2 regions of the Ligilactobacillus salivarius genome follow, and region 1 is predicted to be linked to the other one. Evidence: a T-box and tRNA genes for the amino acid it is inferred to sense, from the RefSeq annotation. Region 1 holds a T-box; the other holds one or more tRNA genes.
The links. A T-box is a leader RNA that pairs with one kind of tRNA and senses whether it is charged. The one in region 1 lies ahead of tyrS (tyrosine--tRNA ligase), so its partner is inferred to be a tRNA-Tyr.

Region 1 (17,002 bases):
CAGTTGTTGGTGCAGGTGCAATGGGACTTAGATATGGTGTATTACTTCAACAAGCAGGAAATGAAGTTGAATTTGTAGATGCTTGGGAACCACATGTTAATAAAATGAAAGAACAAGGTGGCGTTTATGTTACTAGAGATAAGGAAAATCGTCATTTAGTTCCTGTCAAAGTGTATACCCCAGAAGAATATCATAATACAGACTCTGATGTTGTTATTTTCTTCCTAAAACAAATGCAACTTGGTGAAATGCTTGAAAGATGTTCCCATTTCTTTACAGACAAACAATATGCTTTGACTGGCATGAACGGTATGGGTCATATTGAAAAACTACTAAAATACTTTAAACCTGAAAAAGTTTTAGCAGGTACTGCCCTTGTTGCAACAATTCTAAAAGCACCTGGAGAAGTAGATTTCGTTGGTAAGCCTGGAGCTGGATCTATGAATTTAGCTAACTACACAGAGAAACCTGATGAAATGACACATAAAGTTGTAGCTGAATTAGAAAAAGCCAATATAAATCCTACTTTGACTACAAACTTCAGAGGTACTCTTATGGCTAAAGTTGTATTTAACTCAGTGGTCAATACGTTATGTACTTTATTTGAAATAACTATGGGAGAATATGCTAATTTCGAAAAGGCAGATGAACTATCCCGTGCATTAATTGACGAAGCTTATGACGTTTGTGAGCGCGATGGCGTAAAAATGCTACAAACTAGAGAAGAAGAATTGGCTACTGTCAACTATGTAAGTAAAGTTGCTAATCCACTCCATTATCCTTCAATGTATCAAGATATGAGTAAAAATCGCCCTACTGAAGTAGATTACATCAACGGATATTTAGTAAAACTTGGACGTAAACATAATTACGAAGCTAAAACACATGCCTTCTTAACAAACTTAGTTCATCTAGCAGAACATACTCGTCAAGAAAAATTACGTGAAAAATAATTAATAATTAAAAAAAGTGTATCTCAATCCAATTTCAACTCGGATAAGAGATACACTTTTTATATTATCTTATTTTACTCTTGCCAAGAAATACTTCTTCTTACCACGTCTAACGATTACAAATTTACCATCAAATTCTGCAGATGGATTAATTGTGAATTCTAAATCTTGAATTCTATCTCCGTTAATTCTAATTGCACCATTTGTCACGTCTTCACGAGCTTGACGCTTGGAACTTTCAATTCCAGTATCTACAAGCCATTCAACGATGTTCTTAGGTTCAGCAGTTACTTCTACACTTGGCATGTTCTTAAATCCTTGTTCAATTTCACTTGCTGTTAAGTCTTTAACTTCACCAGAGAATAATGCTGCAGAAATGTGTTCAGCTTCCTTAACTGCTTCTTTTCCGTGTACAAATTCTACAGTTTCTTCTGCTAATCTTCTTTGAGCTTCACGTTTTTCTGGTTGAGTCTTAACTTTTTCTTCTAAGTCAGCAATTTCTTCTTGAGATAAGAATGTAAAGTACTTCAAGTATTTAATAACATCTCTATCATCTTGGTTTAACCAGAATTGGTAGAATTCATAAGGTGTTGTCTTTTCAGGATCCAACCATACTGCTCCACCAGCTGTTTTACCAAATTTAGTTCCATCAGCTTTTAACATTAATGGGATAGTCAATGCATAAGCTTCAGCCTCGCTACCTTCCATCTTATGAATTAAATCTATACCAGATGTAATATTTCCCCATTGATCAGCTCCACCAATTTGAAGTTGAACATCATTATTCTTCCATAAATGATGGAAGTCAATAGATTGAAGAATTTGGTATGTAAATTCAGTAAATGAAATACCTACTTCTAAACGACTTGCAACAACTTCTTTATTAAGCATTGTATTTACATTAAATAACTTACCATAGTCACGTAAGAAACCTAATAAATCAATTTTAGAAAGCCAATCACGGTTGTTCACAATTGTGATATTATCCTTTCCAAACAAATACTTCATTTGCTTAGTTAAAGCTTCTTCATTATGGTGAACTTGTTCCATTGTTTGTAGTACACGTTCAGATTTTTTTCCTGAAGGATCACCAATTGAACCTGTACCCCCACCAATGATGATATGTGCTCGATGTCCAGCTTCTTGGAATCTCTTTAACATCATAAATGGAATTAAATGACCGATATGAAGGCTATCTCCAGTTGGATCGACCCCACAGTATAAACCTACTGACTTTTTATCTAATAATTTTCTTAACCCTTCTTCATCAGAAACTTGGTTAATCGCACCACGCCATGCTAATTCATCTAAAATATTCATTAGATACACTCCATTCTTTTGATAATAAAAAAGTCCCTAACGTTAATAATAACATTAGGGACGAAAAATTATTTCCGCGTTACCACCCAGATTGCTTAAAAAGCCACTCTGTCATCTTTATCGGAATGACCCGAACAAGCTCCATAGTGTAATTCGATTGATAGTTTATCTTGATTCACAGCACCATCAAGTCTCTTAAAAATTGACTATCAAATCTACTAATCTACTTCATCACTTTAATATGTCATTAATAATATGATAACTTTCATATAAAGTCAATAGCTAATCAGCTATCTTAGCTTGGCATTCTGGACATAATCCATAGACCTCATATTGACTATTAAAGACTTTAAAGCCTGTTTTCTCAGCCGCATCTTTTTCTAATTTTACATATTCATCATTAGGTACATCGATAATTTTATTACAGTTTACACAAATAACGTGATAGTGTGGTTCTGCAAAATAATCATATCGCATATGTCCTTCGTTGTCTGGCGTTACTTCAATAATTAACTTTCTGTCCATAAATAACTCTAATGTATTATAAACAGTTGCCAAACTTACGCTAAAGCCATTTTCCTTAACATATGAATAGATCATTTCAATTGAAGGATGCTCCTTAGATGACATTAAGTATGCTAAAATTACTTGTCTTTGTGGAGTATTCTTAATATGACGCTTCTTTAATTTTTCTGCAGCCATCATTAATTGTTCCTGGTTATTCATACGGTTTCCTCCTCCACTTTATAACTTTTATAAACTAATTTCTCTAACATTATTATGATACAAAAATCAAATTATGTCTAGCAATATATTGTATTAAATTTTTAATAACTATTTAAAATATCTTGCACTTTTAATATCAATGTTTTTAATATATCCGCCACTACACCAGGTAAAAGACGGTTTAAATTTCCTAGCCAAAAAAGACGTACTTCCATTAGTAATAAGCACAACATGAAACCCATCACTAAATATTCACTTAATTGACCAGTTTTATAAAATGCAAATTTTCCACCAAATGACGAACCTGATTTTGTAAAAGGATATAACCACTTAACGCCTCTTTGAGAAAAACTATCCTCTAACAAATGAAGTAAATATCCTAACATTAACCAAAACACAATATTTTCAATCCTATCAGTCAAATATTGTTTTTGGATAAATTTGACTATTATACCTATCAAGATAAATCCTAGCAAAGAATGTGTAATACCGCGATGACCAAAAGCTTTATTAGTTACACCACTTACCATTTTATGCCTCTTTCCAAGATAAGAACTTGGATGATCAATATCTGGTAATAAACTTCCTACTGCTAATACTCCAACATTTACGAGTGTTAATTCATTTGTCAACGACATCAAGGGTAATCCTAATGCTAAAGTTGTTGTAATATGAGTCTTCGCCTGCATTATTATTCCTCTTTAATGTACTTTTATTTAGAAATCCTTTCTATAACTTATCTTACTTTTTCCATAATTGCTAGATATTTTTACTTGGAATGGTATTTGTTCTTGCAATTCTTTAACATGACTGATAATCCCTATCATTCTATTTTTTCCTTCAATCGTCTGCAAGGCTTCCAATGCTATCTGTAATGCATCGCTATCCAAGGAACCAAATCCTTCGTCTACAAATAAAGCATCCACAAATATTCCACCAGCATTAGCTTGGATAACCTCACCTAAAGCTAGTGCTAGAGCTAAAGCAGCAATAAAACTTTCACCACCTGATAAAGTTTGAACTGGTCTAACTTTCCCAGCGTTATCATCGTATATATTAATCTCTAATCCTGTATTACTACTATAACTACCTTTTTCATCTTTTATTTGGAAACTATATCTTCCTTGAGTTAATTCTTTCAAACGTCCATTAGCAACATTTAACACTCTTTGAAGGTACATTTGTAGCACATATCTTTCCAAACTCAACTTAGTAGCACTTTTACCAGTCATTACATCTGATAATTGTTTCCATTCTGCCATTAACTTATAATTTCCTTTTTGTTCTTGCAGTAATTGTTCTACTTCTTGCTTTATTTTTTGTATATGGTTAATTTCCGTTGTAATATCACTAAATTCTGCTTGGAATGTTAGAAGTTCTTTTCTTTTATCAGCAATCACACTATTACGTTCAACTAAATTTGGCATTTCTCTATTATTAATTGTTTTGTCCAATTCCGATATTTTTGTTTTTACTATTAATATTTGTTTTTCATAACTATTAATTTCATTATTAATAGAATCTAATCGTGCTAGATCCTTAGCTAAGGAAGCTATTTCTTCTAAATTAATCTCACTATTTTCTATTAATGTAGTTATTTCTTTATTAATTTTACTTAACCCTTTTTTCTTACTTTCTAATTCTTGGTCATTGCTATCAATATCAGCTTGAACTTTAATTAATTCTGCTTTAGTATCTTGAAGTTCTTTAGTAATTTTATCCTTACTTGCTTGATAATCTTCCACTCTATTTTTAGCATCTGTAATATATTCTTCAACCTGTTTTACATCATTAAATTCAGGATTCAACTGCTTTTTTTGTTCTTGTAAAGTAGTTTCAGTCATTTTTAAGCGATAATATACATCGTCATATTGTTCTTTTAATTTATCTTTTTCTTTCTCTAAATTAGCTATTTCATTTTTTATTAATTGACTGTCACCTTTTAACTTTTCTCTCAAGCTAACTTTATTTTCAAGATCTTTTGCTTTTTTCTGATACTCATCATTTTTAATCTGAAATATTTCTTGTAGTTCTAATAAAGAATGTTTTTCCCCTAGTTCAAAATCAAGTATTATTTTATCTATGCTTTCTTTTTTATTTTGTTCTAATTCTGTTATTTCGTCTGTTATAGATGTTAGTCTTAACTTAAATTCTTTTGCTTTAGATCTTTCAATTTCAGCTTTCTTATTCGCTAATTTTACATCTTCCTCAGTTACTTGTTCCAATTCATCTATTTTAGCTGGTAATGGATGTTCTTTAGATCCGCATACTGGACAAGGTTCTCCTGGTGCTAATTGTTTAGCAAGAAAGTAAATTTGATTTTTTATCCACAAAGTATTTAACTTTTCTTCAGTATCTGTACTTTCTTGTACTAATTCTTCCTGTTCTTGATATTTCTTTTCTAATTTTTCTTTTTGTAATTTCTTTGATTCAATCTCACTATCTAAATGATCTACTAAATCTATTTTTTCGCTCAGTCTAGTTAATTTATTATTCTCATTAACCAACTCAACTTGTTTCTCATCTAAATTTTCTAACTTAGCTAGTTTTTTTTCTAAATCATTATAGCTTACTTTTTGTTTTTCTAGTTCTTTTACTGAATTATCAAGCCTATTTTTAGTATCTTGATGATTCTTATCCAAATTATCCAATTTTTCTTGATTTACTTTTACATCTTGATAAATTGGTAATTTTACTTCTAATGTTGAAATCTTATTTTTTAGATTCTCAATATTTTCTTGTTGCTTTTCTAGCTCTTGGGCTTCTATTTTTGCAGATTCATGTTTTTGAATTAAAAATTTACTTTCTTGATTTAGTAATACCAATTTGTCACTTTTTTCTTTTATCTGTAATTCTAAATCAGTTTTATTGTTAAATATTTGTTGATTTTTTTGATACCAAGCCAATTTATAAGCGTAAATTTTCTTTAATTCAATCTTATCTTGATTATTTTCTAGAGATTGTAGTTTATGTATATTGTCCTCTTTTTGCTTAATACTATCTGCTAATACTTTTTCATTTTGATAAGTCTCAACCAAGTTATCAAGTTGCTTTTGACTGATAGTTATATCGTTATTTACTTTTTCTTGTTTTTTCTTTTTTTCTTCAATTTGGTTATTAACTTTAACTATCCATTCTTCGTCATTAATTTCATCATTATCTTCAATTTCTACTTGTTGTCGGATTGTTTGTATTTGTGTTGTTAACTTTTCATTTTCACTTTCATTGACTTTTGCTTGTTCTTGGATTTTCTCTGTCCATTTTTGATATAGACTCGTTCCAAATAATTTTCTTAATATCTTTTCTCTATCAGCACTATTAGCATTCAAGAAATTTCTGAATTTTCCTTGTGGTAATAAAACAATTTGTGTAAACTGCTGTGCATCCAAGCCGATTAAGTCACGTAAAAATTTATCTGCCTGATTTTTTTTAGTAATCTCGATATTTTCTTGTTCTTTATTGATATATTTTACTTTTACAGAAGCCTCAATATCTCTAGTTCCATTTCCTCTCTTTTTAGCTAAATTCATTTTGGGGCTACGAATAACTGTGTACTTTATTCCATTATGCTCAAATACAAATGTCACTTCAGTTGCATCATTAGGTGTAGCAAAATCAGATCTCATCTGCTTAGCGTCTCTTTCATCGCCAGAAGTATGATCGAATAAAGCAAAACTCATAGCATCAAAAATGGTTGTTTTCCCACTACCTGTTTTTCCACTGATTAAAAATAAAGGTGTATTATCAAACTCTGTAAAATTCATGGTTTCATCAATATATGGTCCAAAGTACTTCATTCTTAACTTTAATGGTTTCATTTTTTATTCACATCCTTTAATGCATTTTCTACCCATTTTTGCTGATTTGAAGTTAATTTCTCACCTGTAACTTCAGTAAAAAAGTCACTAACTAATTTCATGGGATCAGTTAAATCTCTTTCTTTATTCTCTTCTACTTTCAGCTCTTGAATTTCACCAACACGCCTCAATTCTAAGATCTTAGGATAGTAATTTCTTAATTTATTAATCACATCTGGAATAACCTTAGTGTCAGTCAATCTAATGGCATAATAGTCTTCTTTAGAATACTTTTCATATACCGATGGAGAAATTAAATTGTCAAATGAATCTTCTAATACATTTATTTCATGAACTGGAACTAATGGAACAAATTTAGGTGCTATTTTTTCAGTATCTACAATCCAAACACCCTTTTGAGATGTCGCTTCTGACACTGAAAATTTTACAGGTGATCCACTATATTTTATAGTCTCTGCTTGACTTGCTCTTGCATCATGTAAATGTCCTAACGCAACATAGTCAAAATCATTCAAATAAGAAGTTGGAATGGCGTCTAAACCACCGACCATAACATTAGTCTCAGAATCAGTTTGTGTACTTCCAGCAGCAAAAAAATGTGCAACCAACACATGTTTCATGTTAGGTTTAAACTTTTCTTTTATTTTTTCTACAATAAGTTGCATCGCTTCTTGAACATTTTTCAAATTTTGTCTGTCAAAATAATTTCTTACCTCTTGTGGTTCAAAATATGGTAAGAGAAAAAATTGTGTGTCTTCTATTTCTACTGGTTCAAATGCTCCAGAAATTTTTGTATTTAAAAATAAATTTGTAGCTTTAAACCATTCACTACCAGTATTTAATCTTGTTGCTGAATCATGGTTCCCACTTATAACTAATAAAGGATACTTATCAACCAGATTTAGCCTCTTTAATTTTTCATTTACACTTTTTACTGCTTCTTCACTTGGTAATGATCTATCATATAAATCACCAGCTATAATAATTGCATCAACCTTTTCTTCCTCTGCAATTCTTTCAATTTGTTTAAACGCGTCATCTTCTTCATAATTCAAGTCAAAATTGTGTAGTTTTTTTCCTATATGCCAGTCTGCAGTATGTAAAAATTTCATATTACCCCTCCGAACATAAGTTTTATATTAATTTTACCATATTATAGTGGTAATAAAAAAAGTAGTAGTTAATTTAATTTTTTTACACACTACTTTCAATCCTAAAAAATCTCTTTAATTTTTCTCGTAACAACTTCTTATACTAAGTAATATCTTCGTAAAATAACCAAAGTTTTATCAATATTTCGATTTTTATGAATAATTTCTGGATATTTTTTACTTTTTTTGTTACATTTTTCAGTACTTTATATTTTTTTGTAATTCCCATTATATCAACATTTAGATCATTAAATAGTCTAAAATATTACAAAATATTACATAATCATCGAAAAAAGTAATTTATATGCTATATGCCTGTTATATTATTTTTTTATACTTATAAGCGTTGATACATAGGAGAACTTATTCAAATTATTAAGCTATGTATATTATTCTAAGATTTAGATTTTAAATAAGAATTTTTTACAGGAGTGAATATTTTATATGAAAAAAACAGCAGTTATCGCATCAGCCGCAGCATTAACAGGTGTCTTTGCTTCCACAGCAGTTGCAAACGCAGATACAGTTACAGTTAAATCAGGTGATACAGTTTCAAAACTTGCTAAAGATTACAATACAACTGTTGACGCTATTGTTAACACAAACAAATTATCAAATGCTAACTTAATCTTCGTTGGTCAAAAACTTGAAATTGGTGAAGCTACTCAAGCAGATAACAACCAACAAGCAGCTCAAGATCAACAAAGTCAACAAGTTGCTCCAGCTGCAAGTTCACAACAAGCTACTACAAACTACAATACAACTTCTAATTACACATCCAATGTTTCTGGTAACGAACAAGCTGCTAAGGAATGGATTGCTGCTCGTGAATCTGGTGGCAATTATGGCGCTCGTAATGGTCAATACATTGGTAGATATCAATTATCTGCTTCTTACTTAGGTGGAGATTACTCCCCTGCTAACCAAGAACGTGTTGCAGATCAATACGTAGCTAGTCGTTATGGTTCTTGGTCAGCTGCTCAATCTCACTGGTTATCTAACGGCTGGTACTAAGATTTAGCCACAATTACTATATTGAAATTAATTTTTAAGTCTCAATCCTCTTAGATTGGGACTTTTTATTTTGCCAAAAATCAGCATAATAAAAAGGCATCAACATTTATTCCAATGTCGACGCCTAAGGAGATTCTTATAATAAATTTAGATTGGCTAATTGATTTTAATTAAACTTCTACGCCATATTCTTCAAAATATGCAGTTAAAGGTTTTAATTCAGCACCATCATAACTTGCGAAGAAATCTTCTACTGTCTTTTCAGCATGTGTTGCTTGATAAGCAGCAGAAATTGTTTCAACAAATTTACCATCTTCAACATGTAATTCTAGTTCTTCTACCGGAATTCCACGCTTATCAGTAATCTTAGCATCAATTAATACTGGACGACCAGCCTTTGTAGTAGCTAATGCTTCGTCAAATGCTGCAGGAAGTTCTTCAAGAGTCTTCACTGTAATTCCCTTTACTCCCATTCCTTCTGCAATTTTAGCATAGTCAGCATCTACTAAATCAATACCAGAATGATTCATTTCAAAAATATCATCTTGTTCTGATTTAATAAAGTTTAGTGTTTGGTTAGAAGTTACAATGTTGATCACTGGCAAATTGTATTTAACTTCAGTCAATAAGTCTTGCATAACCATTGAGAAAGCTCCGTCACCAGAAATATTGAATACTTGGCGATCTGGATAAGCTAATTGACCAGCAATAGCTGCAGGTACTCCGTATCCCATAGTTGCAAATAATGCAGAAATTGTCCACTTTTTATCGCCTTTAAAGTCTAAGAAACGGAAACTATTGATAATATTATCACCTGTATCAATGCCAAAAACAGCATTTTCTTCAGCAATTCGATTAATTTCACGGTACACTTGTTCAAATGAAAGTGGACCTTCTTCTTTATACATTAACTTGTTAAGATATTCTTTCCAATCTTTCATAGCTGCAACACTTGCTTTAAAGAATGCACTTTCTGGAGCAGTTTCACTTCTTTCTAAAGCTTTTGCCAAGAATTCTCCTGAATCTGACCAAATTCCTAGATCTAAGAAATGATGTCTACCAAAATGGGATCTGTCATTATCAATTTGTACAAACTTAAAGTCATGTGTACGATATACCAAGTTAGCAAATGGGAAATCTGCACCTAAAGCAATTACTAAATCTGCTGTTGCAAATGCTTCATCTGCAGCTTTAGAAGCAGCACGGTTTAATGTACCTAAATTACCTTCATAGTCATCAGGAACAGAACCTTTTGCTAAACCTGTAATTGTTACCGGAATTTGTAATTTTCTAGATAACTCTATTAACTTATCAGCATTTTCTTTAATACCTGAACCCACATGGAAAATAGGACGTTTAGCATTCTTAACTAATTCTAAGAACTTGTCAACTTCTTCATCTGTTGGTGCTGGTTTAGGTTCAGCTTTATCTAGAATTGTAGTAGATGCATAGTCTACATCTGGAATTTCTACATATCCAAAATCGTTAGGAATTACAACTACTGCTACACCTTTATTCTTATAAGCTTCACGAATTGCTTTATCAACAACATAAGGTAAACTTTCCGGTGTCATTACAATACGATCATATACTGCTACATCTTGGAACATTGGAACTTCAGGAAATTCTTGGAAATAATCATAGTTCATATTAGTATGAGGAACTTGTCCTACTAATGCTAAAACAGGTGCATGATCTTCCTTAGCATCATAAAGTCCATTTAATAAATTAACTGCACCAGGTCCAGCAGAACCAAAAGTTACACCTATTTGTCCTGTTAATTTTGCGTGAGCAGCTGCAGCTAAAGCACCTACTTGTTCATGTCTAACTTGAACATAATTGATATTTTCTTTTTCAATATCTAGCGCTTTCATTGTTGAGTTAAAAGAACCTCCTGGATAACCATAAATATCCTTAACTCCCCATGCTTCTAAAACTTTTAACATAGCAACACTTGCTGCAATTTTCTTTTCAGTCATAAATAGAACCTCCATAAAACAAATCTAAATTATACATTGCAAACGTTTTCTTTTCGATTACGTTTTATAGTGTACTACTTACTTACTTTTAGTTCAAGTGTTTTGTGCAACTTTTTTTATTTTATTTTATATTCATTAGGATCAGCATCTAAAGGTTCATATTCATCCATTTGACTATCGCGGTAATCCCACCATTCATTTTCATATCCTACAAATCCTGCTTCAAGCATCGCATCATTTAGGATCTTATAATTTTTCTCTTGTTCAGGGGTTCTTGGTGCTTTTCTAGCAGCCATTTCAGAGAAATCATCAAATCCAGTTTGCATCTCTACTTCATTTCCTAAATTATTAGTTAAAGTTAAGTCAAATGTAACACCTTTTTGATGGCTGAAATTTGGATTAGGTTCAGCCACAAACTTAGGATCAGGATAAACTTCAAATAATTTTTTCTGAGATTTTACAGGACGATAAGCATCCCATACTTTCAATCTATATCCTTGTTTCTTTACAATTGCACTTGCTTCAGCTAGTTTGTATACGGTTCCAGTTCTAGCTATAGCAGTAGTAAAATCATAAATTACTTTGCCTGTAAAATTATCTTCTGTCGCATATTTTAGATCAACAATAATATCTGGATCTAATTTCTGAATATTAGTAAATCCTGTTAATTTTTTATCCATCTAAATCACCTCTGTCTTAAATTATAACTTATAGATCTATTATTTTCTCTTCCTACTTTTTAACTTATAAATCATTTTAAAGTTGACACCGTGTCACTTTTGGTATATGATACTTTTTGTAAAGTTGACACCGTGTCACTAATTAATTTAAATCAAAGGAATGATAATTTATGCCTTCATCCACATTTGAACATTTATCTGAAAAAAAGAAAAACACAATTATTCTTGCCTTACTCCATGAATTTTCAAAAGTATCTTTGAGCAAAGCTCAGGTTGCACCAATTGTTAAAGAAGCTGAGATCGCACGTGGTGCCTTTTATAAATATTTTTCTGATTTAACTGATGCATATATTTTTCTTTATAAGTTAGCAATGAAAGATATTCATACTCCTTTTATTTCTAAGAGTGATCAAACAGCCGATGCTTACGTTCAGCAAACTCGTGATTTTTTGACCAATACTCAAAAAAGTAAATATTATGACTTAATAAGGATGCATATCTTACATAACGAACATCATATTCCTGCCAAACCAATGTCTCCTGACGTTTCCCCTTTAGTTTGGGCAGTTGCTGAGTTATGTCATGCAACAATTAGAGAAAGTATGAGTTCTCCTGATAAACAAGATAAATATCTGGAACAACTTTACGTAGTTTTGACAAAGCTTTTGGAAAATTGAAAGGAATGATATTGTATGTTTCTCGCTTTAAAAGAAATCAAACATGAAAAGTTACGTTATGGTTTAATCATTGCCATGATCGCCCTGATTAGTTATTTAATCTTTATCCTAACAAGTCTTGCATTAGGTCTTGCTCAAGAAAATACTGCTGCTATTGATAGTTGGAAAATAAAGAGTGTTGTCCTTAATAAAGATTCTGATACTAATTTACGTCAATCGTTATTAACTACCGAACAAGTAAATAAACTGACAAAGAACAAAAATAATGCTGTTATTGCTGAGGCTACAGTTGTTGCTAAAGCTACTGATAAAGAAAAGCAATCTGCTTCTTTTATCGGACTAGAGAAGGAACAATTTATTAATCGTGACTTAAAAATAAGTAGTGGTAGAAAATTTACTAATAATCATGAAGTTGTGGTTGACGATTCTTTTAAACAAAAAGGATATAAATTAGGAGATTATCTAACCTTAAATTCAGATAGTACTAAATATAAAATTGTTGGATTCACTCATAATGCTAAAATTAATATTTCACCTATTATTTATGGAACTACTACAACATGGCAAAATTTGCGTGGTATGGGATCTAATTTCGGTGGAAGTGCTATTGTTTCTAAAAAAAATTCAATCAAAAATACTGATACTTCGTTAAAACTTTATACAGTTGAAGATGTTATTAATAAGTTACCAGGATATTCTGCTCAGAATTCAACTTTTATCTTTATGATTGGATTTTTGATGATTATTTCCTTAATTATCATTGCGGTATTCCTTTATATAATCACGATTCAAAAAATTGGCAACTATGCTGTTCTCAGAGCTCAAGGTAGTCCTGCTAAACTTCTAGTTAATGCTACTTTTTATCAGTCACTAATACTAACTATTATCGGTCTTGGAATTAGTATCTTTTTAACTATCGGAACGTCATTTTTAATTCCAAATACTGTTCCTATGTCCTTTAACCTAACTTTTATGTTTGTCGTCTCGTTAGGATTAATTTTAATGGCAATTCTTGGTTCACTAATTCCTATCAGAATTGTTCTTAAAGTAGATCCTGTTTCTGTTATTGGAGGATAAAAAATGTCTGTTATTGAATTAAAAAATATTAATAAGTATTTCGGTAAAGATACTGCTCAGGTACATGTCCTACGTGATTTAAATTTTACTGCTGAAAAAGGAAAACTCATTTTAATCCTAGGTCCATCTGGTTCTGGCAAAAGTACCTTTTTAACGATTGCTGGTGGGCTTCAATCTGCAGATTCTGGACAAGTAATGATTAATGATAAAGATATTAGTGCTTTTTCTGCTAAAGAACGTGACAATTTACGATTAAATCAAATTGGCTTTATTTTACAAGCTTATAACTTAGTTCCTTACTTAACTGTCGCTGAACAATTTACTTTAGTTGATAAGATTAAAAAAGTAAATAATCTTTCTAAGGAGGCATTGAATCAATTATTAATTAAACTAGGTATCGATAATTTGATTAATAAATATCCAGATCAACTATCTGGTGGTCAAAAACAAAGAGTGGCTATTGCTCGAGCCTTATATACCAACCCTGAAATTATCTTAGCTGATGAACCAACAGCTGCTTTAGATAGTGTAAAAGTTAAAGAAGTTGGTAGTTTACTGGCCAATCTAGCCCATGACCAGAATAAAGCAATTCTTGTCGTCACACATGATATTAGATTAGAAAAATTTGCCGATGAAATTTACCAATTAGATGATGGAAATTTAATAAGATCTAAATAATATAATATTAGGCGCAACAATTCATTTCATTTGTTGCGTTTCTTTTTGTGGTGCTATACTTAAATGTATATTTTATCTAGAGAGATAGGAGATCCGTAATGAATTTAAATGATACTATTAAAACGCAACTTAATCATCGCTCTATTAGACATTTCAAGAATCAACAACTTGATAAAGAAACCTTAAATACTCTTTATGAAGTTGCAAATCATACTGCAAGTAGCCAGTTTCTTCAACAATTCTCTATTATTCATGTTACAGACAAGAACAAACGCACTAAGTTAGCCGAAATTTGTAACCAACCACCAGTATCTGAAAATGGTGAACTTTTTATCTTCTTAATCGATCTACATCGCAATGTAAAATTGCGCCAAGAAGCTAACCTTGATGATGGTCGCTTGCATACAATGGATTTGTACCTTCAAGGCTTATCTGATGCTACTTTAGCTGTTCAAAACATGTACCTTGCAGCTGAAAGTTTAGGCCTAGGAGGCGTAATTCTAGGTAGCATTCGCAATGATATTCGTGCTGTTAATGAATTATTCAATCTCCCTGATATGGTAATTCCTGCCTTAGGTTTGCAAATAGGTATCCCTGATGAAGAAATTCAGCAAAAGCCTCGTTTACCATTATCATTCAAAGTCTTTGAAAATGAATATCAGGATAATCTGTCTACACAAGACTATGAAGATTACGATAAAGAAGTTGAACATTACTATTTAAGTCGCACCTCTAACCCACGTAAAGAGAATTTCACTCAACAAATTATTGGCAAAAATAGCAATCTTAATCGAAAAGTTACCAAACGTGATGAAGTTCTCGAATTAACACATTCTAAAGGTATGCTTTGGAATTAAAAAATTCCTGAGACCTGATTGGCTTACATTTCCAATCAAGTACTCAGGAATTTTTTTATAACATTTCATACAATTCTGGATTTACCCTGTCCATTAATGGTGTTAATTCTTTAACAGCGAATATATCTAATCTATGCATCGCTCTAGAACAAATTGTATAAACTAATTGTCTTTCACTTTCATCATGATAATTATTTCTATTAGCATTCCACATTATTACAGCATCAAATTCTAGTCCTTTTGCTAAAAAGGCTGGCACCACAATTGTTCCTGGAACTAAGCGTTGGTTTTCAGTCTTAATTAAAGTAACTTGAGCACCCTTTTGCTTCAATTCCTCTGTCAATTTCTCACATTCAGCTAATGTTTTGCCAATAATTGCAGTAGTCATCTTTTCTGCATCATTTCTGTGCAATTGCATAACTACATCATTAACTAATTTTTCTTCATCGCTATCAATTGTAATAGTTGGCAATGGTCCTTTGCGAGCAAAAGATGTAACCTTTTCTCCATTTACTAATACTTCTTTTGTAAAGTCTGTTATTTGTTGAGTTGAACGATATGATTGCGTCAATTGAATAACTTTTGTTTTATCTTTGTCAAACATTGTTCCTAGCTCATCCAACAGTGTATGACTGTTTTCTTTCGTGAAAATAGCCTGATTTAAATCACCTAACATTGTAAATTTAGCACGTGGAAAACCAAATTTTAAATATGCTAATTGATATGCTGTATAATCTTGAATTTCATCAATAAATACATGCTTAATATCTACTTCGCCACGTTTTCCCGTAATCAAATCATACAAATACAGGTAAATAGTTACATCAGCTATTGTTAATTTATGATTTTTCAAACGACTGATTGTCATATCGACACCATCGTTCCACTGTTCTAAAGTTAAATCAAATTTTGCTAAATCAACTAGTTCTGGAATATTACGCATGAAATGAACAAACTGTTTATTAATACTTAAAAAGCGATTACGTACAATAGCTCTTTGAACTGGACGTAATTGTTTCATAACGTAACTGCGGGCTAAGAATTTTAGCTCTTGATCACCATTAACAAAATTACGTGGCTCATCACCATATAATTCATTGAGCTCTTCTCTACTTAAATCTTGTATTTGTTTTTGAACACTATCTTGCTTAGCAAGTTCTCCTACCTTACTATTCAGAATTTTAATAAGTTTTTCTTTAGTAGCAGACAAACGATTACGTAGATTGTAATTACTATTAAAACTATAGTAAATTTTCTTTATATCCTTTTTAGAGAAGAAGATTTCTCCATTATATTTTATATCTCTAAATCTCATTCCAGCAGTATTTAAATAATCACTATAATTAGTTGTCGCATTAAACATTGTTAAGCTACTTTTTAAAGCTGAAATTTTTCTTCTTAATGGCTGATTATCTTCATCAAATCTTTCTTGTAATGTCTCTACATGTATCTTAGGTAGACGACGTTGTGAATATTGATAGTAAGTCATTTGAACCATATTTTGTTCCCCTAATTCTGGTAGAACTTGATCAATATAGTCATTAAATAACTGGTTTGGTGAAAATAATACCACTTGACTCGAGCTCAAATTTCCACGATAACGATACAATAGATATGCTACTCTTTGTAATACAGCAGATGTTTTACCTGAACCTGCAGCACCTTGAACAAATAGCAAGTCAGACTTAGTATCTCTGATAATCTTATTTTGTTCTTTTTGAATCGTAGTAACAATGCTCTTCATCTTAATGTCAGAAGATTCGTCTAGAACTTCCAATAACATTTGATCCCCAACAGTTTCATCAGTGTCAAATAAAGTTATGATCTTGCCATCTTCTACCATAAACTGTCTTTTTAGAGTTAATACTGCTGTTTGTGGGCCATCAGGTGTATCATATGTTACTTCTCCTAATTTACCATCATAGTAAATACTAGAAATTGGAGCACGCCAATCATAAATCATAAAATGGTCTGGGGTATCCGCAAACGAACCTAATCCTATATAAATAGATTCCTGCTTACCATCATTCTCAGTGAAATCTATTCTAGCAAAGTACGGCTTTTTCTCTAAC
Region 2 (17,002 bases), 160 kb from region 1:
GTAATTTGATTGAGTCAATTCAAGTAATCCAGTTAAGACATCGCCAAGACTGGAGTATATATTGGAATTATGAACGATTTAGAAATTGTAAACCTTGATTTTTAGTATTATCCATTGATACATCAAGCATTTATGGAATTAATCAAGTTTACAAAAGTTTACAATACAGGGCTTTTACTTGCTATATATTAAGAGTACATGCCACAACTACATGCAGGCGATGCCCCTAAGGGTTTATCACAAAAAAGTGAAAAACCTAAAAGACTGCTAGGGCAGATTTGGCAGGCTTAAAAAAGGCTATTAATCTTTTTTGAATAAGAGCTTAAAACCAAGCTCAAGGATAAGACATTTTTGGAATACCCTTAAAATTAAGCTCAATAAGAAAATAGGAAAGCTCAAAATAAAGCCGTACTCTAAAGTACCCCCTATTCAGACAACAAAAAAGCCCCTTGCCACTAAGGCAAAGAGCTAAGAGACTGATATATAAAAGTACTAAACATTAGACATTATAACATACTAAAAATAAAAGGAGCTGCAGCGATGCAACACCTAATATATATACTCATTGATACCATTATAACACAAGTCTATTCTTGTATGAGTAGGGTATCTTTTTTAAGTCTATTTGCAGTCTAATAATAGTCTGTTGACAGTCTGTAATGCAGTCTGTTTTATCCTTAATCATTTAAAAATATCTATAATCAATATCCAAAGAATGTTGATTTAATAGGCTTTTCTTAACTATTCTTAAAATTAAATATTAGCTAAGGTCATTTATTAAAAATTATCGTATTTAACAATAAATTTCATTTTAATTAATAAATTTATTCCATCTTAAATTTTTTCGTGTGCTATACTTTCATTGGGAGGGGTTTCTTATGAACTATATATGGAATAATGACACTTTATCACTTCATGATGGTGATACTCTAGTCGCAGAAATTGGTTTTTCAACTATTGATGATGGCAACACATACGTTGTTGAACGAACATGGGTTAGCGATGCTTACAGAGGTCAAGGAATTGCAGGTAAAATTACCACTACATTTATTACAAGAGTCCAAGAAGAAGGTAAAAAATTATTACCACTTTGCACATACACTAATAAATTTATGCAAAAACATCCTGAGTATGCAGATTTATTAGCTAAAAAATAATTTTCTAATTTTTTCTAACATTATTATTTATCTTTTAGCTAAACTGTCTTACAATTAAATTAACTTATCTTAAGGAGGGTGATCACTGTGTCTGAAGCAATTAGCAGTGAACAATTATCAAAATTTCATCAATTAATTGAAGATGATCCAAAATCCAGAGTTTTAGAACGTGCAGTTTCTAAAAATGGAATTTTAGCTACAAGTGCTGATTTCCACTCTGAAGTTAATATGGATCCTGTCTTTTCAATTGATCTTGATACAGGAGATGTAGCAAACCAAAAACAATCTGGCCGTTGCTGGATGTTTGCTGCTCTTAATACTATGCGCCATGATTTAAAGAATCGTTTTGGTGTAGCTAAGGACTTTGAACTATCTCAAAGTTATACATTTTTCTGGGATAAGCTAGAAAAATCCAATTATTTCTATGAAAATGTTATTAAAACAGCTTCTCTTCCAACTTCTGATCGTAAAGTATCTTGGTTAATGACAACACCTCAACAAGATGGTGGTCAATGGGATATGATTACTGCAATTATCAGAAAATATGGTGTAGTTCCTAAGAGTGTAATGCCTGAAAGTTATAATTCTTCAAAATCAAATGAATTAAATTCTACTCTTAATCTAAAATTGCGTAAGGATGCTGTTGATTTACGTGAATTAGTTAATAGTAACGCTAGTTTTGAAGAAGTCGCTTCTTTCAAGGAAAAGAAACTTGCTGAAATTTATCGTATCTTAGTTTATACATTGGGTGAACCACCTGTTAATTTTGACTTTGAATATCGTGATTCTGATAATAACTATCATATCGATCAAGATTTAACTCCTCAAACTTTCTTTGAAAAATACGTAAATTGGAATCTTGACGACTATGTATCAATTATTAACGCACCTACTGATGACAAGCCATATAATCATATGTACACTATCGAAATGCTTGGTAATGTCCTAGGCGAACGTGAAGTAAGACATTTAAACGTTGATATGAACACCTTCCGTCAAGTAGCAATTAAGCAACTTGAATCTGGTGAAAGTGTTTGGTTTGGTTGTGATGTTGGTCAAGAATCTGATCGTAAGAAAGGTATCATGGATACTGAATTGTATCACAAAGATGAACTATTCGATGTTGACTTTTCAATGTCTAAAGCTGAACGCTTAGATTATAGTGAAAGTTTAATGACTCACGCTATGGTATTAACTGGTGTAGATCTAGTTAATGGCACTCCAACTAAATGGAAAGTTGAAAACTCATGGGGAGATAAAGTTGGTACTAAAGGATTCTTCGTTATGAGTAATAACTGGATGGAAGAATATTGTTATCAAGTTGTTGTAAACAAGAAATTCTTACCTGAAGAATTACAAAAAGTTCTTACTGAAGAACCTAAAGTCTTAGCTCCATGGGATCCAATGGGTTCATTAGCTTAGTTTAACTTAAATAGTCATTTAAGAAATTATTTGACAACAACTAAGGTGATTGCTTTTTAATCACCTTATTACATATTTTTAATTCTATCTCTTATCATTAATATAGAGATAAATAAAAGTGATTTAGCAATAATATCACATACAAACATAAAGGCTGTAGATTAAATACAGCAACTGCTATTTCACTGCAAACAAGGTATAGTATAATTATGGAAAGAACAAAACTTATTAATCAAGCACAAACTGATATCAAAGAATTATTAGGGATACTCAATAATTATGAAAAAAAACAATCTGAATTGTTAGATATTATTGATGTTTTAGCACAAGTTTATCGTAAATTACCTGAAACTAAAAATCCTGAAGCATTACTTAATCGATTGGTTAATTACATTCGTAGTGTAGCTTTAGCTGGACGAATTCACTTTCCAACTAATGAAGAAAAATTAATTGCTGATATTGGCGTCTTGGGACAAAGAGCTGGTTTAAATGGTGTCTATATGGCTGACTACTCTGCTAAATCTCAATTCTATAGCATTTTCGAAGAAATTCCTCGTCATTAATTGAAGAATTTTAATTATCGTTAATACTAGGGCAACTTCATATTCTAATGAAGTTGTCTTTTTGTATTTCTAAGTATAAAAAGCTCTATGAAAACTACTAGTTCCTCATAGAGCTTTTTTCCTAACAACAAAAAATTAGTCAACTATATTCAATATTCACATTAATTTTTCATTTTAATATTTTCTTTGAGATTACTCGAAGTTTATTATCTAATTCATAAATAATTGGTTCAGCATTAGCAACTTCTACGCCATCAATTCCTTCATCGCTAATAATTTCAATATATTTAATCATTGCTCTTAACGTACTTCCATGAGCAATCACAATTTGATTATTTCCATGTAATAACTCAGGTGCTATCTCATCAACCCAATATGGTAGTATTCGATTGTAAGCATCCTTTAAACTTTCTGCACGTGGAATAATTGTAGAAGGATATTTCTTATATTTAGGTTCTTCTATCCTTTCATCCAACATAGGAGGAACGGTATCAAACGATCGTCTCCATAAAGCAACTTGGTGTTTTCCATATTTACGCTTTGTAAATTCTTTATTTAATCCCCTCAATGCTCCATAATGACGTTCGTTTAATCTCCAAGTCTTTTCAAGTGGTATCCATGACTGATTAATTTCATCTAATACAATCATTCCCGTTTTTATAGCTCTCTCTAACAAAGAAGTATGAGCTTTAGTAAAAGTAATATTTTCTTCTTTTAATTTTTTTCCTGCAACTTTAGCTTGTTCACAACCTTTAATTGTCAATGGAACATCTGACCAACCAGTATAAATATTTGCCTCATTAGCCGTACTTTCCCCATGTCTAAGCAATACAAGCTTAACCAAAATTCATCACTCTCTTATCTATCAGATATTTTGCGTTATTACCATCAATATTGGAACAACAATTAATGATGTTAACGTGGTTTCTGTAACCATTACAGCTGCATATTCCGAATCTGCTCCATATAAGTTAGCTACAACAGGAGCATTCGTCATAACTGGCATCGCTGCTTGTAAAATAAATACTTGCTTCATTAACAAAGGAATATTAGTAGGTGTAACTAGTATGTACATCATTAGAGGAGCTAAAATAAATCTCCCTAATAACAACAAAAGATTATCTTTTCCAATAGAGATTCTATTAAGTCCTGCTTTAGAAATTGAAATACCAATAAAAATCATAGACAATGGTATTGTCAAATTACCTAGATATAATAAATCTGAGTTAACAAATGTCGGTAATTTCACTTTTAACAATACAAAGATAACCCCAACTATAAATCCCAACAATGGAGGTGAAAATATTTTACCTAATGTTCTTTTTAAATCAAAAGCTGTTTTCTTATCACCATCTCTTTGGATTAAGTAAGTACCAATTGTCCAAAAAAATGTTGTATTAGCCATATAATAAATTAATACATAGGGGATACTTTTATTACCAAATAAGGCCATATTAATCGGTAAACCTACAAAAACTGTATTAGAGTTAAAAAACATTGAAGTAAATAAACCCGCATGTTTATCCTGGATTTTAAAAATATGAACAACGGCAAAAGCAATTCCCATCAAAATTAACATCGAAATTACCGGGAATCTCAAATCAGGTATCATTCGTAATAATTCTTTAGCTGAAAATTTACTAACAATTGTCCCCAACATATAACAAGGTAATGATACTTGGGTAACGATTTTAGCAATTAATTTGGTTGATTTATCATCAAACCATCCCTTTTGCTCTAAAAAATATCCCACAGCAATCATTACCAAGATTACTAATACACCGGAGATACTCTGGAAAAATACTGCCATCTAATCACTCTTTCTCTATCCTTAATTAATGAATAGTATAACATACAATTATCATCAATTATTCACCAAATTCTAAAAGAATAGATCCATAAGCTAAACCAGCACCAAAACCTGTTAATAGAACTTTACCTGTTATATTTTCATCTTCAAACTTTCTAGCCAAGGCTAATGGTATTCCAACAGAAGAAGTATTACCACATTCCTTAACATCAGTCGCCACCCTATTTAGAGGAACTTCAATCTCTTTTGATATAATTTCTATCAATCGTAAATTAGCCTGATGAGTTACAACATACGATAAATCTTTGGAGTTCACTTTATTTGTCTCTAAAAACTCCTTAATATGCTTAACTATATCTGTTGTTACAAAATTATAAACTTCTCTTCCATTCTGATAAAAAGCGTCCATACTTGGATAATTATCACTAGATATTTCCTTAAGAGGAGTAATTCTACCACTATGAATAACTTCCTCATTTCCTACCGTAACCAATTTCTCAGATAAATAAATGTTTTCTTTTTCATCATCAGTCGCCTCTACAATCATTCCAGCAGCACCATCGCCAAAGAAAACAGCTGATGTTCTATCCTTAAAATCCATCATTTTAGAATTTGTTTCAGCACTAATTACCATTGCTCGACGATATAAACCTGAAACTAAAAATTTATGGGCTGTACTTAAAGCATAGATAAACCCAGCACAAGCTGCAGAAATATCAAAGGCAAAAGCTGACTTTAAATTTAACTTCTTCTCTACAATAGCTGCTGTAGATGGTGTAATTGCATCTGGAGAGATAGTTGATACAATTAACAAATCTATGTCCTCTGGCTTAAGATTTGCTCTTTCTAGAAGTTTTTTTCCTACTTCAGTAGCTAAATCTGACGTATTTTCATTAAAAGCATAGTACCTTTGCTTAATACCTGTATGACTTTGAATCCACTCATCAGATGTTTCCATAATTTTGCTCAAGTCATCATTTGTCACAACATTATCAGGTAGGTAACCTGCTATAGATACCATTTTTATTCCCTTATTCATAAAGAACCTCACTTTATTTTTAGTCATCAAAATATATTATAAAATAAAAAAGCATAGTAGCCAATATAGACTCCTATGCTCACCTCTGTATGCGGGTAAATGGATTCGAACCATCACGGGCAATAATGCCCACCAGATCCTTAGTCTGACGCGTCTGCCAATTCCGCCATACCCGCGACAACAGAGATAATTATATCAAGTTTAACCCTATTTAGCAAGTGCTTATTCAATTAATTTTAATTTCCCGTGACAATGAGAACATACATATTTGCTAGTATTTATTTTTCTTTGTCGATAATACTTTTTTCCACAATTTTGGCAAACATAAATATCTTTATAGCTTGCCTTTAAAGTTGGAGCATATCTTAAACCTCCAACTTTTTTCAATAATATTTTAAAATCTTTATCCCTATGCTGATGCCCATAACCATTAATATGGAGATGATAATGGCATAGTTCGTGTTTAATGACACCTATCAAAGTATCCATATCACATTCTGTTAACATCCTAGGATTAATATCTATATTATGATTACTTAAAAAATACCGTCCCCCAGTTGTCCTCAACCTACTATTAAACTTTATTTCGTGCTTAAATTCTCTATTAAAATAAGAATTAGAAATTTTTCGAGTTAGTTCTAATAGTTCTCTATTATTCATTTGGATTTACCATTGTTAATTGAATTCTCTTTCTATTTAGATCAACATCTTCAACCCAAACAGTAACTATCTGTCCTACCGCAACTACATCTCGTGGATTAGAAACATATTTCTTACTTAGTTTTGATAAATGCACTAGTCCATCTTGTTTTACACCAATATCAACAAATGCTCCAAAATCAACAACATTTCTTACCGTACCCTCTAGTTGCATTCCTGCTTTTAAATCTTCTATTTTTAAAATATCTGATTTCAATAAAGGCATTGGCATACTTTCTCGACCATCGCGCCCTGGTTTCATCAAACTTTTTACAATATCTTTAACAGTTATTACTTCTAATTCATTATCTATTGCATATCTTTCAACATTAAATTTCGCTAACTTATCGTTTATAGTGTTAGTACCCATATCTTCTTTAGTAATACCTAGATCCTTTATCAATTTTTCTGCTAGCGTGTAACTTTCTGGATGTATATCTGTATTATCTAGAGACTCATTCCCATCAATAATCCTTAAAAAGCCTGCCGCCTGCTCATAAGCTTTAGGACCTAATCTAGGAACCTTTTTTAACTCTTTTCGATTTTGAAATTTTCCATTTTCTTCACGATAAAGAATAATATTTTGAGCTGTTGTTTTATTCAATCCAGAAATATAGGTTAGTAATTGGATACTAGCTGTATTCAAATTCACACCAACTTTATTAACTGCAGTTTCAACAGTCGCTTCAACTTCGCTATCTAGTTGCTTTTGTGGTAAATCATGCTGGTATTGTCCCACACCAATTGATTCAGGATTAATCTTTATTAATTCTGCTAAAGGATCTTGCAATCTTCGAGCTATACTTACAGCCGAACGTTCTTCTACGTTAAAATTCGGGAATTCATCTCTTGCTATTTCACTTGCTGAATATACAGAAGCTCCTGATTCATTTACAATTACGTAATATACTTCTTTATCTATCTTCTTTAAAACTTCTGCTACAAATTTTTCTGATTCTCGACTTGCTGTACCATTCCCAATTGCTATCATGTCAACATTATATCTATTTATCAATGTCTCTAATTTTTCAGCAGCTTCTTTTCTTAATTCAGGATTTGGTTTCTCGCCTTTATGCTTTTCATGTGGATAAATCACATCTTTAACTAAAAATTTCCCAGTCTCATCAATAATCGCTAATTTACAACCAGTTCTAAATGCTGGATCCATTCCTAAAATAATTTTATTTTTCAAAGGAGCTTGCATTAATAAATTGTACAAATTCTCACCAAAAACTTTAATAGCCTCATTTTCAGCTTTTTCAGTTAAAGTTGCTCGAAGCTCTCTTTCAATGGCAGGTTTGATAAATTTTTTATACGCTTCAGTATATGCCATTTCTACATAGTCATTACTTGTACTTTTCTTACTACCAATTATTCTAGAATGTAAATATCTTAGCGCATAATCGTCATCTGTACTTATTTTTACTCGTAAAATTCCTTCTTTTTCACCGCGGTTAATTGCTAGAATTCGATATGATGTTAATTTAGACACTACTTGTTCGAAATCATAGTAATCTTCATAGGTACCATTTTCATCTTTCTTACTATCTTTTTCCTTAGCAATTAATACTCCTTTTCTAGACATTTGCTTTCGCACCCAATCTCTTAATTGTGCTTCTTCACCAAATGCTTCTGCTAAAATATCAACAGCACCATTTAAGGCAACTTCTTCATCAGGTACTTCTTTATTAAGATACTTCTTAGCTTCTACCATTGGCGCATCGCTATTTACTCTCAATAACCACTTAGCTAATGGTTCTAATCCATTTGCAACTGCCTTTTGTGCTTTAGTTTTTCTTTTCTTCTTATAAGGTAAATAAATATCTTCGACCTCTTGAAGAGTACTTGCATTATTTATTTTATTTCTTATATCTTCTGTAAGTTTATTCTGTTCTGAAATTTTCTTAAGAACTTCACTCTTACGTGTTTCTATCTTTTCATTTCTTTGATAAGTTACTTGGATTTCTCTTAATTGGACTTCATCTAAACTTCCAGTTAGTTCTTTTCTATATCTAGCTATAAAAGGAATAGTATTTCCTTCTTCTAGCAATTCAATTACTTTTTCTATTTTTTTAGGATTATACTTTAATTCAGCATTAGTTAATTTTAAAACTTTTTTATCCATCGATACTTTCCTTTCTCATAATAAAAAAGTTAGGCTTGTCTTAGAACTTACCTAACTTTTAAAAAACATCTATTTCCAAAATGTATCGTATACATTAATTGGCATATGACGTTTATGTTCTGTTTTTAAGAACCAATTTTCAATTTTTTCTGCTACATTATCAGCTACTTCTTTACCTTCTAGATAATCATCAATATCGTTATAAGTAACACCTAAGGCAACTTCATCAGGTAAGGCTGGTCTATCTTCTTCCAAATCAGCAGTTGGAACTTTCTTGTATAAATGTTCAGGTGCATTCAATAATTCTAACATCGCTCTTCCCTGACGTTTATCTAAACGCCAAAGTGGAGTAATGTCTGCACCACCATCACCATACTTGGTATAGAAACCTGTAATTGCTTCAGCTGCATGATCTGTACCTACCACTGCTCCTGAAACAGCACCAGCAATTCCATATTGAGCAATCATTCTTTCACGTGCCTTAATATTACCCTTATTAAAGTCACTAATTTCAAGTCCATTTTCTTCGATACTTTGAACCATTGCATCAGCTGCTTGTTTTATATTTACTCTAACAGTCTTATCAGCTTGCATAAATTCAATTGCATCCATAGCATCTTGTTCATCAGCTTGATCTCCATAAGGTAATCGTACAGCAATAAATTGATAAGCATCGTCGCCTGTTTCTTCACGCAATTCAGAAATCGCCATTTGAGATAACTTTCCAGCTAGGGTAGAATCTTGTCCACCAGATATTCCCAACACTAATGCTTTTAGAAATGGATGTTTTTTCAAATAATCTTTTAGAAAATCTACTGAACGACGAATTTCTTCTTCCGCATTAATTTCTGGCTTTACTTTCAATTCATTGATAATTCTCTCTTGTAAAGGGCGCATAATTAAACCTTCTTCTCTTTTAAATTTTACCACTATTAATTTTTTCATGAATATCATGGATTATCTTCATCTTATTATCATAACAATCTTTAGATAAATCAACAGGATATTCTTGTGGATTCAATTCTCGACGATATTCTTCCCACAAACTATCCAATCTTTCATGGGCATATTGTTTAATTTCATTCAAGGATGGTAAGTCATATACTTGTTCACCATCAACAAAAATATCTTTTAATAAAGGTCTTGCAGTAAAATCTTTGACTTTCTTGTTAATATAAGTATATTGAGGATGGAACATGTATAATTCTTCTTCATTACGTGGATCTTCATACCATAAAGCAACGTAATCTCCTTCAGACTTTCCATCAGCCTTCTTATTAATTCTCCATACTTGCTTACGACCAGGTGTAGAAACCTTGCTAGCATTACTTGAAATCTTAATAGTATCTTCCATTTCACCATTTTCATCTTCAATGGCTACCATCTTATATACCGCACCTAAGGCTGGTTGGTCATAAGCTGTTATTAACTTAGTACCTACACCCCAAACACTAATCTTAGCACCTTGCATTTTCAAGTTCATGATTGTTTTTTCATCTAGGTCATTTGAAGCATATATTTTAGCATCTTTAAATCCTGCTTCATCTAATTGTTCGCGCACACGTTTAGATATATAAGCCATGTCACCAGAGTCTATTCTTACACCTAAGAAATTAATCTTATCGCCCATTTCTTTAGCGACTCTGATAGCATTTGGAACACCACTCTTCAATGTATCATATGTATCTACTAAGAATACACAATCTTTATGTGTAGTTGCATATGCTTTAAATGCTTCATAATCATTACGATATGCTTGTACGAGTGCATGAGCATGGGTACCACTAGCAGGAATACCAAAAATCTTTCCTGCACGTACATTACTTGTAGCATCAAAACCACCAATATAAGCTGCTCTTGTTCCCCAGATGGCTGCATCTAGTTCTTGAGCACGTCTAGTACCAAATTCCATTAAAGCATCATTTCCAACAACAGAACGAATTCTAGCAGCTTTAGTTGCTATCAAAGTTTGATAATTTACAATATTTAAAATAGCAGTCTCAACTAACTGACAATCTACCAAAGGACCCTCAACTTGAATTAATGGTTCTTTGTTAAAAACGACTTCTCCTTCAACAACAGAACGAATTGTAGCAGTAAATTTGAAATTTCTAAGATAATCAATAAAATCATCTTTGTAACCAACTTCATCCCGTAAGTATTCCAAATCTGTCTCAGTAAATTTCAACTTATTGATATAGGAAACAAGTCGTTCCAAACCAGCAAAAATAGCATAACCATTATCAAAAGGCAAATCTCTAAAGAAAACTTCAAAAATTGCTTTTTTCTGGTCAATACCCTTTCTCCAATATGTCTCAATCATATTTAATTGATACAAATCAGTATGTAAAGTATAACTATCATCTGGTAATGTTTTTTTCATAACTCTATGTCCTCCTCAGTTACTATGAACTGGGTTATATTTTCATACAAAATGTACGAATTACTAATTTAACTTTTATTTTATCACTTTTAGTAAATATCGTCTAAAAATATTGTATAATTAATTTAAATTCTATTTGAAAGAGGATTCTATGTTTAATAAATCAAAACTCGTAAATATCTTAGGAATTAATTTTCTGTCAATAACTAACAAGCAGTTTGTAGATCAATTAAAAACTGACTCTAATCTTCACTTGAATCGTTTTGTAGTTACTGCTAATCCTGAGATTGTACTTGCTGCTAGAAAAGATAAAGAATATGCTAGTATTATAAATTCTGCAGACTATGTTGTTGCTGATGGCATTGGAATTATTAAAGGGGCTAAAATTCTTAAAAAGCCTCTTCCTGAAAGAGTTACAGGTTATGATACTATGCTTTCACTACTTTCTTGGGCAAATCAAGAACATATGAAAATTTATTTTTTAGGTGCTAAACCTGAAGTTGCACAGACATTATCTTCAAAAATTAAGGAAACTTACCCAGGAATCCATATTGCTGGAATCAATGATGGTTATTTTAAAGATGATAGCTATATTGTCGAAACAATAAAGAATAGTAACCCAGATATTATTTTTGTAGCACTAGGATTTCCTAAGCAAGAATTTTTTATTAACAAGTATCGCCATATTTCTGATTCTATTTGGATGGGAGTCGGTGGTAGTTTCGATGTCCTAGCCGGATACTCAAAACGTGCACCAATTTTTTGGCAAAAACACCATTTAGAATGGTTTTATCGTCTTCTTCAAGAACCTCAACGAATAATTAGAATGATGGCTCTACCTAAATACATGTTACTCATATACAGAGAAAAATTCTTAAAAAAATAAGTTAGTATACAAAAATGGCTTAAAATCATGTTACTCACAACATTGATTCTAAGCCATTATTTTATTGCTACACTATTTTTCTAAATAAAATTCGTACCTATCACCTGCATATTGGGTACGTACATACTCAAAAGGACTTCCATCTTGTAAGAAAGAAACTTGTCTTAACCTTAAAATAGCATCACCTTTCTTTAATTGTAAAAAGTCCGCTATTCTTTCTGAAGCTAACATAGCAGATACCGTTTGTTGAGCATGACCAATAATTAACCCATTTTCTTCTAGAGTTCTATATAAAGATGAAGTAATCTGAGTTTTGTCATAATCCTTTACCAATTCTAATGGTACTGTGGCCACTTCAAAACAAATAGGCACATCATCAGCAAATCTAATTCTTTCCATCCTTAAGACTTTCTGATTATCATCTAAATTCAATTTTTCACTTTCACTTAGTGAGGGAATAGTAATTAAATAAGAGACGGTTTTACTAGTTGGTACTTTCCCTTGAGCTTCTGTAATTTCTGTAAAACTCGTAATTCCAGACATTTTTTCCTGAACTTTTTTTCTTGCTACAAAAGTTCCTGAGCCAATTTTTCTCTCAAGGATTCCTTCGTCCACTAAAGTTTGAATAGCTTGACGTAAAGTCATTCTACTAACAGAAAAATTTTCAGCTAGTTCTCTTTCTGATGGAATCTTTTCTCCTATTTTCCACTTACCAGCTTCTATATCTTTTTTTATTTGATTATGAATCTGTATATAAACAGGTGATACCATCTTATATCCCCCTCTCTATCCCTTATCTTTTGAAATTGTTGCATCTACTCCTTTAACAATAGAAGTCATAAAACCTGCTTCTTCCATTGCTAATAATCCAGCTACTGTTGTTCCACCAGGAGAGGAAACATCATCTACTAATTCCCATGGTGTTTTATCTGATTTCAACACTTTTAATGCACTTCCTAAAACGGCTTGTGCAGCTATTTGAGTTGCTTTTTGCTTATTTAATCCATATTTAACACCTGATCGTGCTAAACTATCAATAAAGAAGTACACGAAGGCTGGGGAACTTCCAGCTAAAGCTACAAATGTACTAAAGTCTTTTTCTTCAATATCTGCAACTTTACCTATCTTTTCGAATAATTCTTTTACAAGCTGGTAATCTTCATCACTTACATTATCATTCTTATGTAAAGCTGTCATTCCTTCACCTATCTCTACATTAACGTTAGGCATTGTTCTTACTATTTTTACATCTTTACTTCCTAGTATATCCTCTAACTCAGCTACAGATACACCTGTTACAACAGATACTAAGACTGGATCGTGAGTTAGAACTGAATCTTTTACTTCTTTTAAAACTTTTTCTACTACAATTGGTTTTACTGCTAAGAAAACAACATCTGATTTTTCAATAACTTCACTATTACTTTCACAAGCAGATACTCCAGTTTCTTGACTATATACTTCATAATTGGATTTATGTGCGCTATGAATAAAAATATTCTTTGCTTCTACACCCTTACTCATTAGACCTTCAATTATGGCTTTTGCCATATTTCCTACACCTATGAAACCAATCTTCATAATCTCAACCATCCTTTGCTTTACAGTAATAATAAATGTAATAAAAAAACGCAAATCATCAACATGATCTGCGCTAGAATTGGGGTAGCTGGATTCGAACCAGCGCATCACGGGATCAAAACCCGTTGCCTTACCGCTTGGCTATACCCCAATATGGTGGAAGGGAGTGGATTCGAACCACCGAACCCGAAGGAGCGGATTTACAGTCCGCCGCGTTTAGCCAGACTTCGCTACCCTTCCATATTTCTTGAATATGTACATCACATATCCGACTTAATTATCATACATGTTTTTTGATAAAAAAGCAAGAGAATATTCAAAAAAAATAATAATTTTTTTATTCCAGTAAAAAAGAGTCTAGCATATTTACTAGACTCTTCTAAACTAATTTTATAAAACACCTGACATTAACTTTTCAATCTTAGGTACAAAGAATAACAAAATAATACCAAATGCAATTGTAATAGCACCAACTACACCATAATACATAACTTCTGTACCATGACTATACAATTTAACTATTTGTGCATTGATAGCTTGTGCTGCAGCATCACCTAAGAACCACATACTCATCATTTGTGATTGGAATGCTTTAGGTGCCAATTTAGTAGTTACTGATAATCCAATTGGTGAGATATTCATTTCACCAATGATTACTAAAGCCCAACTAATAATCAACCAGAATGGGCTAACTAACTTATCAGTTCCAAATAACATTCCTGGTAACATCATCCACATAAATGATAACCCTGCGAAGAATAAACCTATTGAGAATTTCATTGGTGATGATGGTTGTTTGCTTCCTAATTTTACCCATAACCATGCAAAGAATGGTACGTAGATGATAATGAATAATGGATTCATACTTTGGAATAAACTAGGTGCAAAGTGGAATCCAAACAATGATAATCTTGTTTGTTCACCAGCAAATAAAGCTAAAACAACTGAACCTTGTTCTTCAATTGACCAGAATAAAACTGAGGCAATGAATAAAGGTATATATGCCAATACACGTGAACGTTCTACCTTAGTTATTTTTCTACTACTTAGCATTAACACAAAATAGTAAATTGGAATTAATACAGCAATAATAGAAATTAAATTGATAATATTAGTAATATTTAGTGCATTCAATAAATTCATAATTATTAATATTAATGCAATTGCAGCAATACCAATAACTGTTTTTGTAAGTAAACCTTTTAATTCATCAGATTCAATTGGATCTGTAGGATATAAACTATCTTTCGATAAGTATTTTCTACCATCTAACCAATATTGTAATAAACCAAAGAACATACCAATAGCTGCTAAAGAAAAACCTAAATGGAAGTTAACGTTAAATCCTAATTGCCCAACAACAATTGGTGAAACCAAGGCACCAACGTTAATACCAAAAACAAAAATATTAAACCCAGCATCTCTACGAGGGTCATTTGAAGAATACAAACTACCAACCATTTCTGATACATTAGGTTTTAATAAGCCAGTACCCAAAACAATCAAGATAATTGATAAGAGCAAAGCTCCCTTACCATATGGTGTTGATAATGCAATATGACCTAGCATTATTAATACACCACCGATAAATACTGTACGGCGACTTCCTAAAATTCTATCACTTATGAAACCACCAATAACACTAGATAAGTATACAAGCGATCCATATATAGCCATGATAGAAGCAGCTGTGGTCTTATCAATTCCTAGACCACCATCGGATACGGAATAGTACATATAGAATAGTAAAATGGCACGCATACCATAGTAACTAAACCGTTCCCACATTTCAGTAAAGAACAAAGTTGATAATCCACGAGGATGACCAAAGAAAGCTTTGTCCATTGATTCTGAATTCATAAATTAAATTCCTCCAAACTTAAGTGATGTAATTTTTTATACATCACTTTGTCTTTTTTATAATTAATTTTGAATAAAATTAAAAATAACGACATATATAATTATAAGTTACCTTAATAAAAAGGTCAATATCCTTAATATTTTAAAGATTTTTTTAATGAATATGAAAATATATTTTTGCATATTTATTATTTACTAATTAAAATATTATGGTATTAAAAAAAGGAGCATATCTGCTCCTTAAATCTATATAGCAATTTCCTACCCTCGCAAGAGGCGTTCCTCTAACTACTCTCGGCGTTACGAAGCTTAACTTCTGTGTTCGGAATGGGAACAGGTGTATCCTTCGTGCCATCATTACTACATAAGCGGAAGACGGGATTCGAACCCGCGACCCCCACCATGGCAAGATGGTGTTCTACCACTGAACTACTTCCGCATACTGCACGGCGACTTCCTACCCTCGCAAGAGGCGTTCCTCTAACTACTCTCGGCGTTACGAAGCTTAACTTCTGTGTTCGGAATGGGAACAGGTGTATCCTTCGTGCCATCATCACCGCACTATTTACTTGAGATTTTATTCTCTCAAAACTAGATATCATTTATCTCTTTCACCGAAAACTCACGTTTTCTCTACTTGGTTAAGTCCTCGATCGATTAGTAATGGTCCGCTTCATGCCTCACAGCACTTCCACTTCCATCCTATCTACCTGATCATCTTTCAGGGATCTTACTTACTTACGTAATGGGAAATCTTATCTCGAGGTGAGTTTCGCACTTAGATGCTTTCAGCGTTTATCTCATCCATACTTAGCTACCCAGCGATGCTCCTGGCGGAACAACTGGTACACCAGCGGTATGTCCATCCCGGTCCTCTCGTACTAAGGACAGATCCTCTCAAATTTCCTACGCCCGCGACGGATAGGGACCGAACTGTCTCACGACGTTCTGAACCCAGCTCGCGTACCGCTTTAATGGGCGAACAGCCCAACCCTTGGGACCGACTACAGCCCCAGGATGCGATGAGCCGACATCGAGGTGCCAAACCTCCCCGTCGATGTGAACTCTTGGGGGAGATAAGCCTGTTATCCCCAGGGTAGCTTTTATCCGTTGAGCGATGGCCCTTCCATACGGAACCACCGGATCACTAAGCCCGACTTTCGTCCCTGCTCGACTTGTAGGTCTCGCAGTCAAGCTCCTTTATGCCTTTACACTCTGCGAATGATTTCCAACCATTCTGAAGGAACCTTTGGGCGCCTCCGTTACCTTTTAGGAGGCGACCGCCCCAGTCAAACTGCCCACCTGACACTGTCTCCCGCCGTGATTGCCGGCGAGGGTTAGAGTGTTCATACAACGAGGGTAGTATCCCACCAATGCCTCCATCGAAACTAGCGTTCCGACTTCTACGGCTCCTACCTATCCTGTACAAGTTGTACAAACACCCAATATCAAGCTACAGTAAAGCTCCATGGGGTCT

Region 2: it has a tRNA-Tyr gene. The T-box ahead of tyrS (tyrosine--tRNA ligase) is inferred to sense a tRNA for this amino acid. The anticodon was not compared.

The regions. Positions count from the first base shown of each region.
Region 1 is NZ_CP117983.1:1,438,839-1,455,840, forward strand. Features, by position in the region: gene PTA89_RS07025 (ketopantoate reductase family protein) at 1-953, shown strand, start outside; gene tyrS (tyrosine--tRNA ligase) at 1,023-2,273, opposite strand; T-box leader at 2,327-2,514, opposite strand; gene PTA89_RS07035 (Fur family transcriptional regulator) at 2,556-2,999, opposite strand; gene PTA89_RS07040 (metal-dependent hydrolase) at 3,101-3,688, opposite strand; gene PTA89_RS07045 (AAA family ATPase) at 3,716-6,817, opposite strand; gene PTA89_RS07050 (exonuclease SbcCD subunit D) at 6,814-7,929, opposite strand; gene apf (aggregation-promoting factor) at 8,413-8,982, shown strand; gene spxB (pyruvate oxidase) at 9,153-10,961, opposite strand; gene PTA89_RS07065 (M15 family metallopeptidase) at 11,078-11,641, opposite strand; gene PTA89_RS07070 (TetR/AcrR family transcriptional regulator) at 11,812-12,318, shown strand; gene PTA89_RS07075 (ABC transporter permease) at 12,334-13,395, shown strand; gene PTA89_RS07080 (ABC transporter ATP-binding protein) at 13,399-14,073, shown strand; gene PTA89_RS07085 (NADPH-dependent oxidoreductase) at 14,172-14,930, shown strand; gene helD (RNA polymerase recycling motor HelD) at 14,986-17,002, opposite strand, start outside.
Region 2 is NZ_CP117983.1:1,283,518-1,300,519, forward strand. Features, by position in the region: gene PTA89_RS06390 (GNAT family N-acetyltransferase) at 879-1,157, shown strand; gene PTA89_RS06395 (C1 family peptidase) at 1,245-2,579, shown strand; gene PTA89_RS06400 (bacteriocin immunity protein) at 2,789-3,142, shown strand; gene PTA89_RS06405 (2,3-bisphosphoglycerate-dependent phosphoglycerate mutase) at 3,312-3,986, opposite strand; gene PTA89_RS06410 (AEC family transporter) at 4,008-4,952, opposite strand; gene PTA89_RS06415 (beta-ketoacyl-ACP synthase III) at 5,011-5,991, opposite strand; tRNA gene PTA89_RS06420 (tRNA-Leu) at 6,082-6,167, opposite strand; gene PTA89_RS06425 (SprT family protein) at 6,214-6,651, opposite strand; gene PTA89_RS06430 (Tex family protein) at 6,644-8,815, opposite strand; gene nadE (ammonia-dependent NAD(+) synthetase) at 8,885-9,712, opposite strand; gene PTA89_RS06440 (nicotinate phosphoribosyltransferase) at 9,732-11,198, opposite strand; gene PTA89_RS06445 (WecB/TagA/CpsF family glycosyltransferase) at 11,350-12,084, shown strand; gene PTA89_RS06450 (GntR family transcriptional regulator) at 12,157-12,855, opposite strand; gene proC (pyrroline-5-carboxylate reductase) at 12,871-13,665, opposite strand; tRNA gene PTA89_RS06460 (tRNA-Gln) at 13,745-13,816, opposite strand; tRNA gene PTA89_RS06465 (tRNA-Tyr) at 13,820-13,905, opposite strand; gene PTA89_RS06470 (peptide MFS transporter) at 14,056-15,525, opposite strand; rRNA gene rrf (5S ribosomal RNA) at 15,774-15,890, opposite strand; tRNA gene PTA89_RS06480 (tRNA-Gly) at 15,893-15,964, opposite strand; rRNA gene rrf (5S ribosomal RNA) at 15,970-16,086, opposite strand; rRNA gene PTA89_RS06490 (23S ribosomal RNA) at 16,163-17,002, opposite strand, start outside.